Regions from separate parts of the Bacillus sp. FJAT-45066 genome, predicted to be linked through region 2. Evidence: predicted binding sites of a transcription regulator. Region 2 holds the regulator's gene; the other holds the start of a gene.
What was found. Region 2 encodes LexA, which represses DNA repair genes until DNA is damaged. Its sites were predicted from a motif close to CGAACATATGTTCG; they were not measured.
Positions count from the first base shown of each region.

Region 1: ruvA (Holliday junction branch migration protein RuvA) is a predicted target of LexA. The motif match lies at 4,892-4,905, and genes of this name have one in related genera.

Region 1 covers NZ_NISQ01000001.1:329,946-339,563, forward strand. Annotated here, with positions in the region: gene safA (SafA/ExsA family spore coat assembly protein) at 63-1,565, shown strand; gene nadE (NAD(+) synthase) at 1,925-2,665, shown strand; gene CDZ92_RS01610 (YhcN/YlaJ family sporulation lipoprotein) at 2,761-3,537, shown strand; gene CDZ92_RS01615 (intercompartmental signaling factor BofC) at 3,716-4,291, shown strand; gene ruvA (Holliday junction branch migration protein RuvA) at 4,960-5,568, shown strand; gene ruvB (Holliday junction branch migration DNA helicase RuvB) at 5,584-6,585, shown strand; gene CDZ92_RS01630 (DUF2905 domain-containing protein) at 6,600-6,782, shown strand; gene queA (tRNA preQ1(34) S-adenosylmethionine ribosyltransferase-isomerase QueA) at 7,083-8,111, shown strand; gene tgt (tRNA guanosine(34) transglycosylase Tgt) at 8,139-9,278, shown strand; gene yajC (preprotein translocase subunit YajC) at 9,324-9,584, shown strand.
Region 2 covers NZ_NISQ01000001.1:1,390,805-1,400,422, forward strand. Annotated here, with positions in the region: gene CDZ92_RS07085 (ABC transporter transmembrane domain-containing protein) at 1-268, opposite strand, end outside; gene CDZ92_RS07090 (YneF family protein) at 438-656, opposite strand; gene sirA (sporulation inhibitor of replication protein SirA) at 749-1,186, opposite strand; gene tkt (transketolase) at 1,349-3,349, opposite strand; gene CDZ92_RS07105 (DUF896 domain-containing protein) at 3,417-3,647, opposite strand; gene CDZ92_RS07110 (YneB family resolvase-like protein) at 3,689-4,360, opposite strand; gene lexA (transcriptional repressor LexA) at 4,505-5,119, shown strand; gene CDZ92_RS07120 (hypothetical protein) at 5,200-5,469, opposite strand; gene CDZ92_RS07125 (hypothetical protein) at 5,578-6,204, opposite strand; gene glnA (type I glutamate--ammonia ligase) at 6,685-8,019, opposite strand; gene CDZ92_RS07135 (MerR family transcriptional regulator) at 8,082-8,489, opposite strand; gene CDZ92_RS07140 (methionine gamma-lyase family protein) at 8,970-9,618, opposite strand, start outside.

The DNA of each region.
Region 1 (9,618 bases), 1.1 Mb from region 2:
ATAGTGGCAAAAAGCCCATTTGACACATAGACTGTAAAGACTTTGCTAAGGAGGGAATATCCTTGAAAATCCATATTGTCCAAAAAGGGGATACGTTGTGGAAGATTGCACAGAAATATAATGTGAATTTCGAAGCGTTAAAAAGTGCAAATTCACAATTAAGCAATCCAGATATGATTATGCCCGGTATGAAAATTAAAGTTCCAACAGCAAGTGTGCAAGTTAAGCAAGAAACCCAAGTGAAAGGTGTTGCAAAAGAAGCTCAGGTAGCGGGCGTACAAAAAGAAGCACCGGTAGTAATGGGCGTACAAAAAGAAGCACCTATAGTGAAAGAACATCCATTTAAAGAAATGCCGAAAAAACCTGAAGTCATGGGTGTAAAAGAAGTGAAAGAAGAAGCAAAAGCTCCTTTTGTTCCTAAGTTACCGCAAATAAAACCTTACTTCCCTGAAGTGGATGTAAATAATTATGTAACATTTAATATTCCGATTACGCAACAAAAGGCAAATGTCCAATTTCCAAAAATGCCACCAAAAGCTCAACCCAAACAAGTAGCACCAAAAGCAGTAGCACCAAAAGCAGTAGCACCAAAACAAGTAGCACCAAAAGCGGTTGCATCAGAAAAAACACCAATGAAAGAGCCAGTTGTGAAGGGTGTTCAAGAGGCTCCAACTCAACACATGAAAATGCCGGAACAAATGCCAACTATGCAAATGCCATTACAGCACATGAAAATGCCGGAACAAATGCCAACTATGCAAATGCCATTACAACACATGCAAATGCCAGCACAGCAGATGCCAATGGGTATGCCCCAATGGCCGATGCCACATCCATATTGTATCCCAGTTCCTTGTACTCCAGTTATGCCTGGTTCTGGATTACATGGTCAAATGGGCTATCAACCAATGCAACCTTACTATGGTCAACCAACTCCATACGGAATGCAAGGTATGATGCCTCAAGCAGGTATGCCACAAATGATGCCTGAGATGATGGAGTCAGATGATGATTTTGATGCAGCAATGATGATGCCTCACATGCAACAAGTGCAACAAATGCCACAAATGCAACAGTTCCCACAAATGCCTCCATATATGGGAATGAATGATATGGATATGGACATGGACGTAGATTTTGATCAAACACAAGTAGCAGGTTTGGATGAAGAGCAAGATTATATGACAATGTTGCAACAAATGCAACAACAAATGGAGCAACAGCAAAATATGGGAATGGGAATGCCACAAATGCCAATGGCACCAGGTGTACCATTTGGACAATTGCCACAACAAGGCTTTGGTATGAATGGTGGAATGCAGCAAATGCCAGGTGCTAGACAAGGTGACTGTGGATGTGGACCTACTCCAATGCCATATGGTATACCACAACAAATGCCACAAGTTCCATTCGGATTATCTCCACATGGTTATGGAATGCCAATGCAAGCTGGCTATCCGATGGGAGCACCTTTTAACCCACAAGGTTATGGCTATGGTTATCCACAAGATATGCGTTCAACAAATGACTTTAACGGTCCTGACAGGGAAGATGATAACGAATAATTAAAAGAAAGAGGCGATTTCAATTAATCGTCTCTTTTTCTTTAGTAATTTACTATTATAAAAAATTAAAATGTAATTATTGGTTATGGAGGAAATTTTTTGACGAAATGAAAGTACATGATAAAATAAATACATTCCATATTATTTGAATTAATTTCATAACTACGGTTCGTTTAGTGAAAAACGAAAGCTGTAATATCGATTATGTTTTATGTTTGTACTTTATTTATTTCTCAAATAAGAATTATTTGGTATCATTCGTTTTTCATATAGTAATGAAATAGTATGAAATTCACTCAAATGGGTATAGGTAATGAAAAGCATTAATCTAGTCATATACGTTGGAGGGAATACATCACATGGAAGAGAAAATTTCGAAGTTAGTTATGTGGTTACAAGAAAGAGTAAATGTTGCTGGATTGAACGGTTTAATTGTTGGTGTAAGTGGTGGAATCGATTCCGCAGTCGTGGCTCATTTAATTAAAAGAGCGTTCCCAAATAATTCATTAGGCGTTATTATGCCTTGTAAAAGCAACCCGAAAGATGAAGAATATGCATTAGAAGTAATTAATAGTTGTGGAATTGATCACGTTTTAGTTGATTTAACAGAAACACATACAGTCCTATTTAATGCGATGGAAGAACAATTAAAGGCTAAAGGGGAATGGAACGAGGAAACGGCGAGATTAGGCGATGCAAATACCCGTGCTCGTCTACGTATGACAACATTATATGCTGTTGCAAATAATTACGGCTATTTAGTAGTTGGAACGGACAATGCTGCTGAATGGCATACAGGTTATTTTACAAAGTTTGGTGACGGTGGAGTGGACTTAGTACCTTTAGTTCATTTAACGAAAGGCGAAGTACGAGAAATGGCAAAAGTTTTAGGCGTACCTGAATCTGTTATTACAAAGCCACCAAGTGCTGGTCTTTGGGAAGGTCAAACAGATGAAAACGAAATGGGAACAACCTATGACATGATTGACAACTACTTAAAAGGGGAAAAAATCCCTGAAAAAGATAAAGCCATTATTGACAGACTGCATGGTCGTTCTGCGCATAAACGCGAACTAGCTTATGCACCACCTAAATTTTAACTTGGGGTTAACTGCCATCTATAAAAATCCCCTTATTATGTCAAGCTAAGGTAGAACACGACTATGTGTTCAAGACATGTGAGGGGGTTATTACATTGAGGAAGTCAGTGCTTACATTAACTTCTTGTGCCCTATTGCTTGGTGGATTAACGGCATGTGGAGGAAACGCTGGAAATCAAGCTGCCGATACACGTTATTATGACAACTCTAGGCCAATTGGGTACTATACAAGTGAAAACAACCCTTATGCACCTAATCGTGCGAACAATTTCGGTACAAAAAATGTAAATACACGTGGAAATCAAAATGTTGACCAACGTGGCAATGCATACCGTATTGGGGATAACGATGGTCCATTAATTGAGATTATGGACCGCGCAGTTATTAACGGTGACCGAAATGCAAATTTAACAAATCCTACTGTTCCACTTGCAAATGAAGATCGTGGAATGTTTGGCCCAAACGATAATAGATACAGTCGTAGTGATAGAAACTATCACCGTCATTTAGATGGTACAAATGTAGGTGCTAGACCGTCTTATTACAACAATTACAATGGTGCACTTTCTGAACAATTAGCGGAACGTGCTTCCACTGTAAGAGGGGTAGAAGATGCTAGAGCGATTATTTACGGCAACGATATAATGATTGCGGTGGAACCTCAAGAAGGATTTAGTGACGCACAAGTAACACGTGATGTTCGTCGTGCTGTACAACCGCTAATTGGAAATAGAGATTGTCGTGTAGTAGCAGACCAAAGTACGTTAAATCGTATGAGTCAAGTCGATAATGATTTGCGTGATGGTGGTCCTGTAGAACGTTTAAACCAAGATATACGTAGTATGTTTGATACCATTACTCCTGGTCGATAACCATACTTGAAAAGAACAGCTTTTATAGCTGTTCTTTTTTTATAGTTAAAATTACCTCTTTTTACCTCTAAATACCCAATTTCAAAAATTCTCCAAAAATCTTGGATAATCCTTCTATTTTTGGTCAAAATAGAAAAAGAATTTAAAGATAATCTAAAAAGAATGTGAGGGGGAAACAATGAAACCCATCATTCCAAAACAAATAATGATCCTTTTTGCTGCTTTTGTAGCGATGTGTGGAATGCTTTACACTGCCCTAGTTTTAACGGAAGCAGTAGAACAAGAAGCGGAACCAAATGATTATTTGTTTCAACATCATAAAAACGAAGCATATGAAGTAAATGGACCTTTAACTTTACGCGTTATTTTGGAAAGAATATATATTGATGGTGAAGTAAGTGAAGAAGTTATTGAAGAAACAATATGGGCAATGGAAGATTTCTGGGCTCAATATGAGGATTGGCTATTAGTCGATCAAGACGAGGAACAAGTTGTTTTTTTACAGCATATAGATGATATTTCTCCATTACTTAAAACGAACGGATATTTTGGGATCTCGGAAGACGGTATTCTCACTATCTATGATGGAAAGCCTACGGAAGCAACAAAAATAATTCAGTCTTTTTTTCAAATTGATGTAGGTAAATTAGAAAGTCATCAACATATAAAATTAAAAACGGGTATTAAAGTAATGTCAAAACATGAATATGAAGAAGTAATAGCAACATTCAAACCATATTCTTCTCTACAATAAACAAAATTTTATATTGGGAATTAACTGTTGATGTTCACTGTAGGTGCTCGCTTTCCGCGGGCGGTAAAAAGGAAGGTTATTTTCACTGTCGTGAAAAAACCTACTCCTCGGCGCAAGCGCCTGTGGGGTCTCACTTAACACGCTTTCCCGCAGGAGTCGAGCACCTGCAGTGAACATCAACAATATATATTTTAGAATTGGTTTGTCGTATTATAATCTTCTCAAATTCTAACTTAATTAATTTTGGCTAGCGTAAACTGCTGGCCTTTTTTTGTTAAGTTCTTTTTCGTATACTATTCTTTAAAAGTAAGTTAAAAGTAGAACATTACCGCAGGCACTTGCTTTCCGCTGGGAGGAAGACGAGCCTCCTCGACGTACCGTCTGCGCGGTCTCGCCCTTTCCTCTATGTCCCGCAGGAGTCAAGTGCCTTCCGCTTCAATCCACTATAGTTTTTAAATAAAGTCAATGATCAACCCTTTTTTTACGAAAAGGACCTATCAATGTTTATGTAACAAACAAAATATACAAATGAAAGACTACAGTGAACAGTAACAGTTTCAATCCCTGTTTCTTATATTAAAACGAAATCATTCCTTCTACCGTACAAACGTTCTAAGATTATGGTAAAATGTTAAACAGACATTACGTTGATTGGAGAAGGATAGATTTTGATCGAATTTGTTAAAGGCTACGTAGATTTTGTAAGTCCCGAATATGTTGTTTTAGATGTAAATGGAATTGGTTATCAAATACATGCACCAAATCCATTCATCTATCAAGTAAATAAAGAAAAAGCTATTACGATTTATACATACCAGCACGTAAGAGAAGATATTTTAGCTCTATACGGCTTTCATACAAGAGAAGAAAAAAACTTATTTTTAAAACTTTTAAATGTTACAGGAATTGGTCCAAAAGGTGCACTAGCAATTATTGCTACAGGACAGCCAAACCAAGTCGTACAAGCAATAGAAAATGAAGATGAAAAATTCTTAACGAAATTCCCTGGAGTCGGAAAAAAGACAGCTCGCCAAATTATATTAGACTTAAAAGGCAAACTGAACGATATTGTACCAGCTGCAATGCCTAACCTTTTTCAACAAGACGTCGAGTTATTTCCGCCTAGTGAGCAGCCTGCTTTAGATGAAGCATTAGAAGCGTTAAAAGTGTTAGGGTACGGTGATAGAGAGATTAAAAAAGTTGTCCCAGCCCTTCAAAAAGAAAATTTAACAACAGATCAATATGTTAAGAGAGCGTTACAGCTCCTCCTCAAATAAAGGGGTGAAAATAGTATGGATGAACGAATGATTTCTCAAGATGCCAATAGGGAAGACCAGTCGCTAGAATTTAGCTTGAGACCGCAAAATTTAAAACAATATATTGGGCAAGATAAAGTAAAAGAAAATTTAGAAGTATTTATTGAAGCGGCAAAGCTAAGGCAGGAAACGTTGGACCATGTTTTACTTTACGGACCTCCTGGGCTAGGTAAAACAACATTAGCTGCGATTATTGCTAACGAAATGGGGGTTCAACTTCGTACAACAGCAGGACCTGCGATTGAAAGGCCTGGTGACTTAGCTGCGATATTAACTGCTTTAGAGCCAGGTGATGTGTTGTTTATTGATGAAATTCATCGTCTGCACCGTTCCATTGAAGAAGTATTATATCCGGCAATGGAAGATTTTTGTCTCGATATTGTAATAGGAAAAGGTCCAAGCTCTAGGTCTGTGCGCTTAGATTTGCCACCGTTTACGTTAGTTGGTGCAACAACAAGGGTTGGTTTATTAACAGCACCATTAAGAGACAGGTTTGGTGTTTTAAGTAGGTTAGAGTATTATAATGAAGCTCAACTAACAGAAATTTGTATTCGAACAGCGCAAATTTTAGAAATTGGGATTGAAGTGAAGGCTGCATCTGAAATTGCAAGAAGAGCCCGTGGAACACCGAGGATTGCAAACAGGTTACTTCGTAGAGTGCGTGACTTTGCGCAAGTTTTAAAGAAAGAAGCAATAAGTGAATCACTTGCAAAAGAAGCGTTAGATCGCTTGCAAGTAGATAAATTAGGTTTAGATCATATTGACCATAAACTTTTAACAGGTATAATGGAAAAGTTCCGGGGTGGACCTGTGGGAGTGGATACAATCGCAGCCACCATTGGTGAAGAGTCACATACAATTGAAGATGTGTATGAACCGTATTTATTGCAAATTGGGTTTTTACAACGAACACCAAGAGGTAGAATTGTAACAGCTTTAGCTTACGAACACTTTGGGCTGGAGGTGCCACAGCAGTGATAGAATTACCAAAGATGTTAATGGTAATAGGCGGAGTTCTATTGTTAATTGGACTCCTTTGGCAAGTAATCGGAAGAATTCCAGGTGACATTGTCATGAAAAAAGGAAACTTTACCTTTTATTTTCCCATCGTAACGTCTATTATTATCAGTGTTGTATTAAGTTTAGTATTTTATTTTATTGGAAGAGTGCGTTGAAATAATTTGAATTAAAAATACAAATGAAGTTGATGTTCGTGGTAGATGTGAGACTCCTCGAAAATGCATCCGCATTTTCTTCGTGCGTAGAATCTCAAGGAAGCCCTCATTGTCCTGCGGGAGAAGCGTGATAAGGGAGACCTCGCAGACGCTTGCGCCGAGGAGTAGGTTTTTTCACGACGGTGAAAATAACCATCCTTTTTACCGCCCGCGGAAAACGAACATCAGCCATGAACATCAACGGTTAGTATCCAATAAATAATATAGATTAAGATTAAAGCGAAAAGGTGAACATTTTTTATGAAAATAGATCTATTTGATTTTCATCTACCAGAAGAACTAATTGCACAAACACCACTATTAGACCGTGAAGCATCCAAGTTAATGGTATTAAACAAAGAGTCTGGAGAACTAACACACGAACCATCCTTTCGTTCCATTTTACAATATGTAAAAGAAGGGGACTGCTTAGTATTAAATGACACAAGAGTATTACCTGCACGACTTTTCGGTGTAAAAGAAGAGACAGGCGCAAAAGTAGAAGTGTTATTACTAAAGCAAACAGAAGGTGAAACATGGGAAACGCTTGTGAAGCCTGCCAAAAGAGTAAAAGTAGGTACAGTGCTCACATTTGGTGACGGCAGACTTAAAGCTGTTTGTGTTGGAGAAAGTGACCATGGAGGACGTCATATCGAATTTCAATACGAAGGAATTTTTTATGAAGTTTTAGAAGGATTAGGTGAAATGCCATTACCTCCTTACATAAGAGAACAATTAGATGACCAAGAACGTTATCAAACAGTTTTTGCTAAGGAAAGAGGTTCTGCTGCAGCTCCGACAGCTGGCTTGCATTTTACAGAAAAGCTACTGGATGAGCTAAAAGAAAAAGGTGTCCATATTGCCTTTATTACGTTACATGTAGGACTTGGTACGTTTCGTCCAGTTAGTGTGGATGATATTTTGGAACATGATATGCATGCAGAGTTTTATCAAATGTCAGAAGGTACGGCTAGATTGCTAAACGATGTTCGCGCAAATGGTGGAAGAATAATTTCAGTTGGAACGACTTCTACCCGTACGTTAGAAACAATTGCATCCGAACATAAGGAGTTTAAAGAAGCTAGCGGTTGGACAAACATATTTATATACCCTGGTTATGAATTTAAAGCAATTGATGGAATGATCACAAATTTCCATTTACCTAAATCAACACTCATTATGTTAATTAGCGCATTAGCAGGTAGAGAAAACGTATTACATGCTTATGAAGCAGCGGTTACAGAACGTTATCGATTCTTTAGCTTCGGCGATGCAATGTTGATCTTATAGAAATAGAAAAGTAAGAAGGAGTTAACTATGTCAGCTATCAGATATGAATTAATTAAAACGTGTAAACAGACTGGAGCTCGTCTTGGAAGAGTTCATACTCCACACGGTTCGTTTGAAACACCGGTATTTATGCCGGTTGGGACGCTTGCAACTGTAAAAACGATGTCTCCAGAAGACTTAAAAGCAATGGATGCTGGAATAATATTAAGTAATACGTACCATTTATGGCTACGTCCTGGTCACGAAATAATTCGTGAAGCTGGTGGATTGCATAAGTTTATGAATTGGGACAGAGCTATTTTAACTGATTCAGGTGGATTCCAAGTTTTCAGTTTAAGTGAATTTAGAAAAATTGAAGAAGAGGGCGTTCACTTCCGCAACCACATGAATGGTGATAAGTTATTCTTATCTCCAGAAGGTGCGATGGATATTCAAAATGCATTAGGTTCTGATATTATGATGGCATTTGATGAGTGTCCACCATTTCCCGCAACACATGAATATATGAAAAAATCTGTGGAACGTACAAGTCGTTGGGCAGAGCGTTGTTTACAAGCACACCAACGTCCACAAGACCAAGGGTTATTTGGAATTGTGCAAGGTGGAGAATATGAAGATTTACGTAAGTTAAGTGCACAAGACTTAATTTCCATGGACTTCCCTGGGTATGCAATTGGTGGTTTATCTGTAGGAGAGCCAAAAGATATTATGAACCGAGTACTAGAGTTTACAACTCCACTACTCCCTAGTAGTAAGCCTCGTTATTTAATGGGAGTTGGCTCACCAGACTCATTAATTGATGGTGCTATTCGTGGGGTAGATATGTTTGACTGTGTACTTCCAACTCGTATTGCTCGTAATGGTACATTAATGACAAGTGAAGGCCGATTAGTCGTGAAGAATGCAAAATATGCACGTGACTTTGGTCCACTTGATCCAGAATGTGATTGCTACACATGTAAAAATTATAGTCGTGCGTATATTCGTCACTTAATTAAATGTGAAGAAACATTCGGAATTCGACTTACAACTTATCATAACCTTCATTTTCTGTTAAAATTAATGGAGCAAGTTCGTCAAGCTATCCGTGAAGATCGTCTTGGTGACTTCCGCGAAGAGTTTTTTGAAAAATACGGTTTTAATAAACCTGGAGCAAAAAACTTTTAGTATGATATTATAAATGTAGATTATTATTGAAAGGGGGTTAGAAATATGGAACTATTAGGTGTTATTTGGCCATTACTATTAATGTTCGCGATTTTCTATTTCTTACTAATTCGTCCTCAGCAAAAGCGCCAAAAAGCTGTACGTGAAATGCAGACAAGCCTTGCAAAAGGAAATAAAGTTGTAACGATTGGTGGCTTACACGGTATCGTTGATGCATTAGACGAAGACAAAGTTGTAATTAAAGCTGGAGATGGTTCACGTCTTACATATGATCGTGCTGCAATTCGTGAAGTAATTAGCGAATAATCTATTCTAGCAAACAAAAAAACCGAAATCGGCC
Region 2 (9,618 bases):
TTCCTAGACGAACAGAGGCACCAAAAATCATGATTCTCCATAAATAGCGCAGTATATATACGATGATTGCAGTTACGAGTAAGACGACCATCAATTGCAAAATTAACTCCCTCGTTAATTCCCCATTTGCAATATAGTCCACTGTTCTTCCTACAATAAAAGGAGGTACTAATTCAAGCATTGCAACAAATGCAAGTAAGATTACTCCAGGTATGTACGCTTTTTTTTCTTGTTTAAAGAACCACCAAAGATCTTTAAATATACTCATTGACTATCCCCCAGCTGTCTCTTTTCTTTTTTTAACTTTTTCAGTTTAGCAAATTTTCTAATTTTTAGGAAGAGTTTTATGATTGAAATGAAGGAATGCGTAGTAAAATTAATTGGAATTTCCTAAACAATAGAAAAAGCACCCATAACAATGAGTGCTTGTCTCTTTATTATTTCATTTGGTTGTTCATTGCTTTCATCATTTGTGTGATTTTTTTCTGAGAAGGTTTCATTCCCATTTGCATCATCATCACTTTTAACATTTGTTCGTTAATTGGTGGATTTTTCTTTAAGTAGCTCATCATGTATTTACGAGCGATGAAAAATCCTAGTGCAACTCCTGCTAGAAGAGCTACTACTATTAATGAAATCGCGAGCCATAGTTCCATCTTACTATTTCCTCCTTAAAACGTATCTACTAATGTAGTTTACTAAACCAAAGGTAATTATACAACATTCTCTTTTAATTTTCTTCTAAATATTATACAAATTTCCTTTGTTTGATAGGAAAAAGCCACCCAAACCTCTCCGCTTTTAAATCAATAGCAAGGTAAAAAGGATTTTCTTTTCTTAATATTTCAAAGAAAATCGTTTCCGCCTCAAAAGAACCAGTTGCCGTTAACTCTATAAAATTTTCAAAAATAGAAATACTAGCAGCAGATCTACTATTCGGCAACCAAATAGAATGCTTGTACATGTGTCCTTCATAATCTTTTCTATTTTTTAAAGTAGACTCCATAACTTTCTGAATCTTAAAAGTAGGAATTGTTTGTGTAATAAAGTCGATTTGCTTCGTTATTATTGGCTTCAGTCTTTTATTTTGATCAAACTCTTGAAAAAGTTGATATATCTTAACTTCTTTTCCGTAATATTGTTTCGCTACTTCTTCTTCTATTAAATAGATATGATAATGTCGCATAGAACTCCTCCTACCACGAACTCTTATCTTCTATTATAGAAATATCTAGTAACGACGTTTGTCATTTCGTGGTAAAGATATATTCTATTTTTGTCGAATAGGAAAATCTACATATAAACATGAAAAAAACCGCCATTCAATCGATTGACGGTTTTTCTACTATTATAATAACTTTTTCACTTTTGCTACTACATTTTCAACTGTAAATCCGTATTCTTCCATGATTTTATTACCAGGAGCAGAAGCACCAAATGTATGAATACCAATGATGTCTCCCTCATCTCCCGTATATCTTTCCCAACCTAATGGATTTGCCATTTCAATAGCAAGACGTTTTTTAACCGTTTTTGGTAGAACGGATTGCTTATACTCATCCGTTTGCTTCTCAAAGCGATCCCATGAAGGCATACTTACAACAGAAACATCAATACCTTCTGTTGATAAAGCTTTTTGGGCTTCTACTGCTAACCCTACTTCAGAACCAGTAGCTAAAATTAGCGCATCAGGTGTTTCTTTTTCACCTTTAGAAATAACGTACGCTCCTTTATTTACCCCTTCATATGCAGTTTCTGCAGTACCTTTAATAGTAGGTAAGTTTTGGCGTGTTAACACTAATGTTGTAGGTGTTTTTTCTGATTGCATTGCTATCTTCCAAGCTGCTGCTGTTTCATTACCATCCGCTGGTCGTATGACACATAAGTTGGGCATACAACGTAAGGATGGTAGTTGCTCAATTGGCTCATGTGTTGGCCCATCTTCCCCAACAGCAATACTGTCATGAGTAAACACAAATGTTACTGGCAGGTTTTGAAGTGCTGCTAAACGAATTGCCGGACGTAAGTAATCAGAGAATACAAAGAATGTACCACCGAATACTTTCACACCACCGTGAAGAGCCATACCGTTCATTGCTGCACCCATTGCAAATTCACGCACACCAAACCATATGTTACGACCGCTATAATCTTCAGGTGTGAAGTCTTTATCACCTTTAATCATTGTATTGTTAGAACCAGCTAAGTCAGCAGATCCACCAATTATTTGGCGAGTATTTTGAGCTATTGCATTTAAAACTTCTCCAGATGAAGCACGGGATGCAAGACTCTTACCTTCGTCATAGACAGGAATATCTTTATCCCAACCTTCCGGTAATTTCCCTTCCATCGCTAATTGTAATTGCTCTCCTAATTCAGGAAATTTTGATTTATACTCATTGAACATCGCAGACCATTTTTCTTCTACTTGTTGACCTTTTTCCGTTACAGACTTTTTGAAATTCGTATATACCTCTTCTGGTACATGGAAGTCATTTTCATAAGCCCATTTGTAGTATTCTCTAGTTAAATGAATTTCATCTTTTCCTAATGGCTTACCGTGAACATCTGATTTACCAGACATATTTGGTGATCCGTATCCAATAACCGTCTTTACTTCAATTAATGTAGGGCGATTTAGATCTGTCTGTGCTTCTGCAACAGCTGCGGAAATTTCTTCAATGTTATTTCCATCTTCTACACGAGCGTATTGCCATCCGTAAGCTTTAAATCTCCCTTCTACACTTTCTGAGAAAGAACGATCTAAGTCACCATCTAAAGAAATGTCATTCGAATCATATAGTACAACAAGACGACCTAATTTTAGGTGCGCTGCTAATGATGCTGCCTCAGCAGAAACACCTTCCATTAAATCTCCATCTCCACAAATACTGTATGTAAAATGATCGACAACATTGAATCCATCTTTATTATATGTATCTGCTAAATGTCTTTCTGCCATTGCCATACCTACAGCCATAGCGATACCTTGACCAAGTGGGCCAGTTGTCGCATCAACCCCAGCTGTATGTCCAAATTCGGGGTGACCTGGTGTTTTACTCCCCCATTGGCGGAAGTCTTTTATATCTTCCATTGATAAGTCATAACCACTTAAATGCAATAAGCTATATAAAAGCATAGATCCGTGACCTGCTGATAAAACAAATCTGTCACGGTTAAACCAAGTAGGGTTTTTGGGGTTGTGGTTCATAAATTTTGTAAATAACGTATATCCCATTGGTGCTGCGCCCATCGGCATACCTGGGTGTCCTGAATTTGCTTTTTCGATTGCATCAATAGAAAGATTACGTATAGTATTAATGGATAATTGATCAATATTTGTTGTCATTTATTTCAACTCCTATATATTTTCAGAACTACTGTTTAGTATGTTCCATTTTTCAAGAAAACAGTTGTTAATGTAGTCGTTTATTTTGTTCATCTTTTAGTTTTTTCGGTGTAACATCATTTCCGTTTGGATCAACCACTTTAACAGAATGAAGGGTATTTACCATGGATGAACGAAATGTTTTTATGTATTCTTCTCTTAGATTTTTTTGTTCTTGTGCTTCTGCATCTGTTAAACCTACCGACTTGGATTTATTTGATAGGGCATTAATGCGGGCAATTTTTTCTTTTGAAAGCATGGAGGTACTCCTTTTCATACTAAGAATATGCATTTATCTTACTAAAGCGTATCATTTTTTACAAGTGAAGACTCCTTTTCCTTCATATATTCTATGTACCTTCTGTGAACAGTTGCTTTGGAAACATTGAATCCAAGACCCCTTAATGTGGCAGCAATTTCAGCAAACGTTAATTTATTGCTTCGAAGTCTAACAATCTCTTCTACAGGTATTTCTGTTCTTTCTCGCCCAGGGCTTTTATCAATATTTTTCAAGTTCTCCAAAGGATTATACCCTTCTTTTATTGCTTTTTTCATTCCTCTTTTAATTTTCAAGTTGTGAAGCTTTCGTTGGTATTCTTCTACTATTGATACAATATCTAATACCATTGAATCCGATTCAGATAAAGTTAATTTTCCACTATCAACAATAGAGTATATATGTACATTATGTTTATTAAGTAAATGCAATAATGCTATTTTAGCTTTTCCTCTGCCAAGTCGTGTCTCGTCTTGTACAAGTAATACATCTATTTTTTCTTTCGCTAAAAAGTCCATTAGTTGAAAAATACCATCTCTATCAATTTCATACCCACTTGCTTGTTCTTCAATAACATGAACTACGTTAATTTTATAATTTTGTGCCAATGTAGTTAATTCTTCCTTTTGACGAATTAACGATGTTTCTTGTGTATCTTTTTTTGTACTAACTCTACAATAAATAATCCCTCTCACGATAATCACCAACCACTTTTTATTAAATCATTATGAGTAGAACGTATATTCTTGTCAAGTAGATGTTCGAACTTATGTTTGTATTTTGTTCTTCTACATGGTATAATATTCATAATAATACGAGAGAAAACGAGGTGCATACTTATGAAACTATCAAAAAGACAGCAAGATATTTTAGATTTCATTAAGAGCGAAGTACAAGTAAAAGGCTATCCACCTTCCGTTCGAGAAATCGGTGAAGCTGTTGGCCTCGCTTCTAGTTCAACTGTACACGGTCATTTAGCTCGACTTGAAAGCAAAGGGTTAATTAGACGTGATCCAACCAAACCAAGAGCAATTGAGGTTATAAGCTTCGAACAAGATATTCCAAAAATAAATGTAGTACAAGTTCCTATAATCGGAAAAGTAACTGCTGGACAACCTATTACTGCTGTAGAAAATATAGAAGATTATTTTCCACTACCAGAACGCTACGTTTCACCTGACGAACTAGTGTTTATGTTAGAAGTCATGGGCGACAGTATGATCGAAGCAGGAATTCTTGATGGAGACTTAGTAATCGTTCGCCAACAACAATCGGCAAATAATGGTGATATTGTGGTTGCAATGACAGAAGAAGACGAAGCTACTGTAAAACGTTTTTTTAAAGAGCGAGATTATATTCGTTTACAACCTGAAAATTCTTCTTTAGAACCTATCATTGTTAGAAATGTAACTATTCTAGGAAAAGTTATTGGCGTTTATAGAAACGTCCATTAATACATCAGCCTGCATAGCAGGCTTTTTTACTTTAATACAAAGGAAAAGCCTCTAACACTCGTTGTTAGAGGCTACTTTTATTACTGCATTTTCTTATTGTAATATTTAACGGAGTACATAGCTCCTTCACTTACCATGTTGTTATCAGCAAAGTCATCCGGATGTGGATTGCCTGCTTTCTTTAAGGGGAAAGTTGTCTTCTTATACTTTAATGGTAACAATTTATTTCTTAAGAAAGTTGTATAGTTAGCTACTCTTGTTCTAGCTTTTTCACTAGACAAAATACCAATACTCGTTGCTCCTAATCCGACTCCTATTGCAATGATTGATTTTACTGGCTTCATTTTCATATTCGTCGCCTCCCTATACCTTTCTATACTATATACCCCCTACTAAAAATGTTAAACATAAAAAGCTATCCAACAGTTAAAATTGGACAGCTTTTTACATAGATTCTATTAAAAGTTTGCACGAACTCTAATTTCTTCACCAATTGTATCTTTGTTTTCATTTTGCACAGCTGGGATTTTTATTTCTACCCATTCTACTTCACTAGCACTTGTATCTAAGAAGAAAAACAAAGAACCTTTCTTCTCTTCTTTTCCGTCAAGCGTATCACCAAACTCATTACTAAAAATTGGGTTTGCGTTTTCAATTACTTGTCCATCGCTTGTCTCAATCGACATATTATCTACTAGAAATAATAGCTTCTCATCAGATAAATTATTAACGATAAGGTCTACTTGGATATATTCAATTGCTTCTTCGCCTACATATTCAGCAAATTCGCCTTCAAGTTCTCCACTCATTGCAGCTACTTGATAAAATTCTACTTCTACATCTCCTGTCTTAGCAGATTCCACATTACCATTTCTTGCATGGATGATAAATGTACCACCATCTGTAATGATTGGCTCACCTATAGGAGTTACCCAATCACCATCCTCTTCTTCTGTGTCACTTTTGTTTTCATCAGAGATATCCGGCTTCTCATTATCTGTTGCTTTCTCGTTATTGTCATTCGAACATGCAACTGTCATTGCAGCTAACATACTAATAATGAATAGTAAGAACCATTTTTTCATAGTTAAGTAATCCCCTTTTTCGTATATATAAATCTGATTATACATTATTTTGAGATAATTTGTAGAATTAAGATGAAATTCACATGAAATTTTAATGTAGAATAATCAACTCTCTTAATTGCCGCTGTTGCTTTCCGTGCAAGGCTCCGCTTTCCGCGGGCGGGTCGGGAGCCTCCTCGACGCATAGCGTCTGTGGAGGCTCCCGTCTCCCGCTTCTCCCGCTGGAGTCTGCACCTTGCACGGAAAGCAACAGCTAGGATTTTCTATATTCATTAGTAAACTTTAATATATTTTGAATAGGAAAAATCCCATGTTAGCAAAAAGATTTAACATAACACTTATAATAAATTCAGGACAAACTTATAAATTTTCATAATAAAAGAGTAAAAGAGAGAAAGAAGAAATTCCATAAACAACTAGACCTGTTGTTCCAATAAAGAAAACCCCTCGACACCAATCGGTATCGAGGGGTTGCATTTATTAGTACTGAGTCATATATTGGTCGCGCTCCCATGGGTGAACTTGCGTGCGGAACATATCCCACTCAATTTCTTTTGCTTCAATAAAGTGCTCTAGTAAATGTTCGCCTAATGCACCTTGAATTACTTCATCTTGCTTTAATAAGTCTAATGCTTGAGCAAGTGTAGCTGGCAGGTCAACGATACCTTCTGCTAAACGCTCTTCTTTGTTCATTACATAAATGTTACGATCTACTGGTTTTGGAGGAGTTAAACCGTTTTTCACTCCATCAAGTCCTGCAGCAAGTAATACTGCCATCGCTAAATATGGGTTTGCTGCTGGATCTACACTACGAATCTCAACACGAGTACTTACTCCACGAGAAGCTGGAATACGAATTAATGGACTACGGTTACGAGCAGACCAAGCAACATAACAAGGTGCTTCGTAACCTGGTACTAGACGCTTGTATGAGTTTACTGTCGGATTTGTTACTGCTGTAAAGTTTGGAGCGTGCTTTATAATTCCAGCAATAAATTGACGAGCTGTTTCACTTAAACCTTGATCCGCTTGTTCGTCATAGAATGCATTTACGCCATTTTTGAATAATGAAACGTTACAGTGCATACCTGATCCGTTAACACCGAAAAGTGGTTTCGGCATGAATGTCGCATGTAATCCATGCTTACGCGCAATTGTTTTTACAACTAACTTAAATGTTTGGATGTAGTCACATGCTGTAATAGCATCTGCATATTTAAAGTCGATTTCATGTTGACCTGGTGCAACCTCATGGTGAGAAGCTTCAATTTCAAAGCCCATTTCTTCAAGCTCTAATACGATGTCACGTCGACAATTTTCACCTAAATCAGTCGGAGCTAAGTCAAAATATCCACCTTTATCGTTTAGCTCTAATGTTGGTTCGCCTTTTTCGTCTAATTTAAATAAGAAGAATTCTGGCTCAGGTCCTAAATTGAAATCAGTGAAACCTAAGTCTTCCATTTCTTTTAACATACGTTTTAAGTTTGCACGTGGGTCTCCATCAAATGGAGTTCCATCTGGATTGTAGATGTCACAAATGAATCGAGCAACTTTACCTTTTTCTGATGTCCAAGGGAACACTACAAATGTATTTAAGTCAGGGTATAAATACATGTCTGATTCTTCAATACGTACGAAACCTTCTATAGAAGATCCGTCAAACATCATTTTGTTATCTAACGCTTTTTCTAATTGACTTACAGGAATTTCAACATTTTTAATTGTTCCTAAAATATCCGTAAATTGTAAACGAATATACTTTACATTTTCCTCTTCCACAATGCGAACAATATCTTCTCTGCTGTACTTTGACATTTTAATAGTTCCTCCTCTTAATTATCACTTTACATTTTAATATGAGTTTACTAACTAACAAATTAATGGAAAAATCGAGACATGTCTCCTTGACGAAGACTTGTTTTGTTAAATCGTCCCGCTTGCATCATTTCGGCACGCAGTAACTTACGTAGTTCATCATTTGTTAAGTCTCGTTTTTCAATTGTTTCTCGAGTATTTTCCGTTATGACGGTTGACTTATGTGCTTCCTTCACAGCCAATATTTGTTTAATGCCTGCAAGATTTACTTTTTGGTCTAATAAACTTTTAATTTCAAGTAGTTTATCAACGTCATTGAATGAAAATAATCTTCTATTACCTTCTGTTCGGGCAGGAAATATGAGTCCATTTTCTTCGTAGTAACGAATTTGTCTGGCCGATAACTCCGTTAGTTTCATCACAATATTCATAGAAAACAACGGCATCGAACGTCTTAAGTTATCATTCATATTATTTCTCCTTTCCTAACATCTTTTGAAGATAATACTAATATATTCGATGTTAGGAAATATGTCAAGCGTATGTAAGGTTTTCTAACATGGAAATCAATATTGATTTTCCTTTTTATATTTTCCTTTAAATTGTCTGTTTTAAACATAAGAAAAGAACCAGCCTGGAACAAAACTAAATCTATTTCCTTAAAGTCGAATAATTAGTGTCAGGGTAACATACCGCAGATGATTGGAGTGCAAACCTTTGCTTTCCGCGGGCGGTAAAAAGGAAGGTTATTTTAACTATCGTGAAAAAACCTACTCCTCGGCGCAAGCGCCTGTGGGGTCTCACTTAACACGCTTTCCCGCAGGAGTCTTCGGTTTGCACTCCAATCATCTGCTAGAAAGGTATAAAAACCCGACTTATTCCTATATATTAGGGATAATGTTCGGGTTTTTCTAAGTTCAATATAGTTTTGATCCAGGCTCTACTAAAATTTATATTCTTATTAACTCTTTTGTAATTAAATGGTCCACTGCAGAACAGACAGCTATTTTCACATGGCTATATGTCAAGCCACCTTGTACATACGCAACGTAAGGTGGTCTAATCGGACCGTCTGCGGTAAGTTCTATACTTGCACCTTGAATAAACGTTCCTGCTGCCATAATAACGTCATCTTCATATCCAGGCATATAGCTTGGATATGGCGTTACGTGAGAATTAACAGGAGATGCATACTGAATCGCTTGACAGAATGCTATCATCTTATCTTTATCGTCAAATTGAACCGATTGAATTAGATCCGTTCTTTGACTATCCCATGAAGGAGATGTGTTCATTCCTAATTCCTCTAAAAATGCAGCTGTAAACACCGCTCCTTTTAAACTTTGAGCAACTACATGTGGAGCTAAAAAGAATCCTTGATACATTTCTTGTAATGAATAAAGAGAGGCACCAGCTTCAGCTCCGATACCAGGAGATGTCATACGATAAGAGCAAGCCTCTACAAGATGTGCCTTTCCAACAATATAGCCACCTGTTTTAGCTAATCCTCCACCTGGATTTTTTATTAATGAACCTGCCATTAAGTCTGCTCCAACATGACACGGCTCTTGAAGTTCCACAAATTCACCGTAACAATTA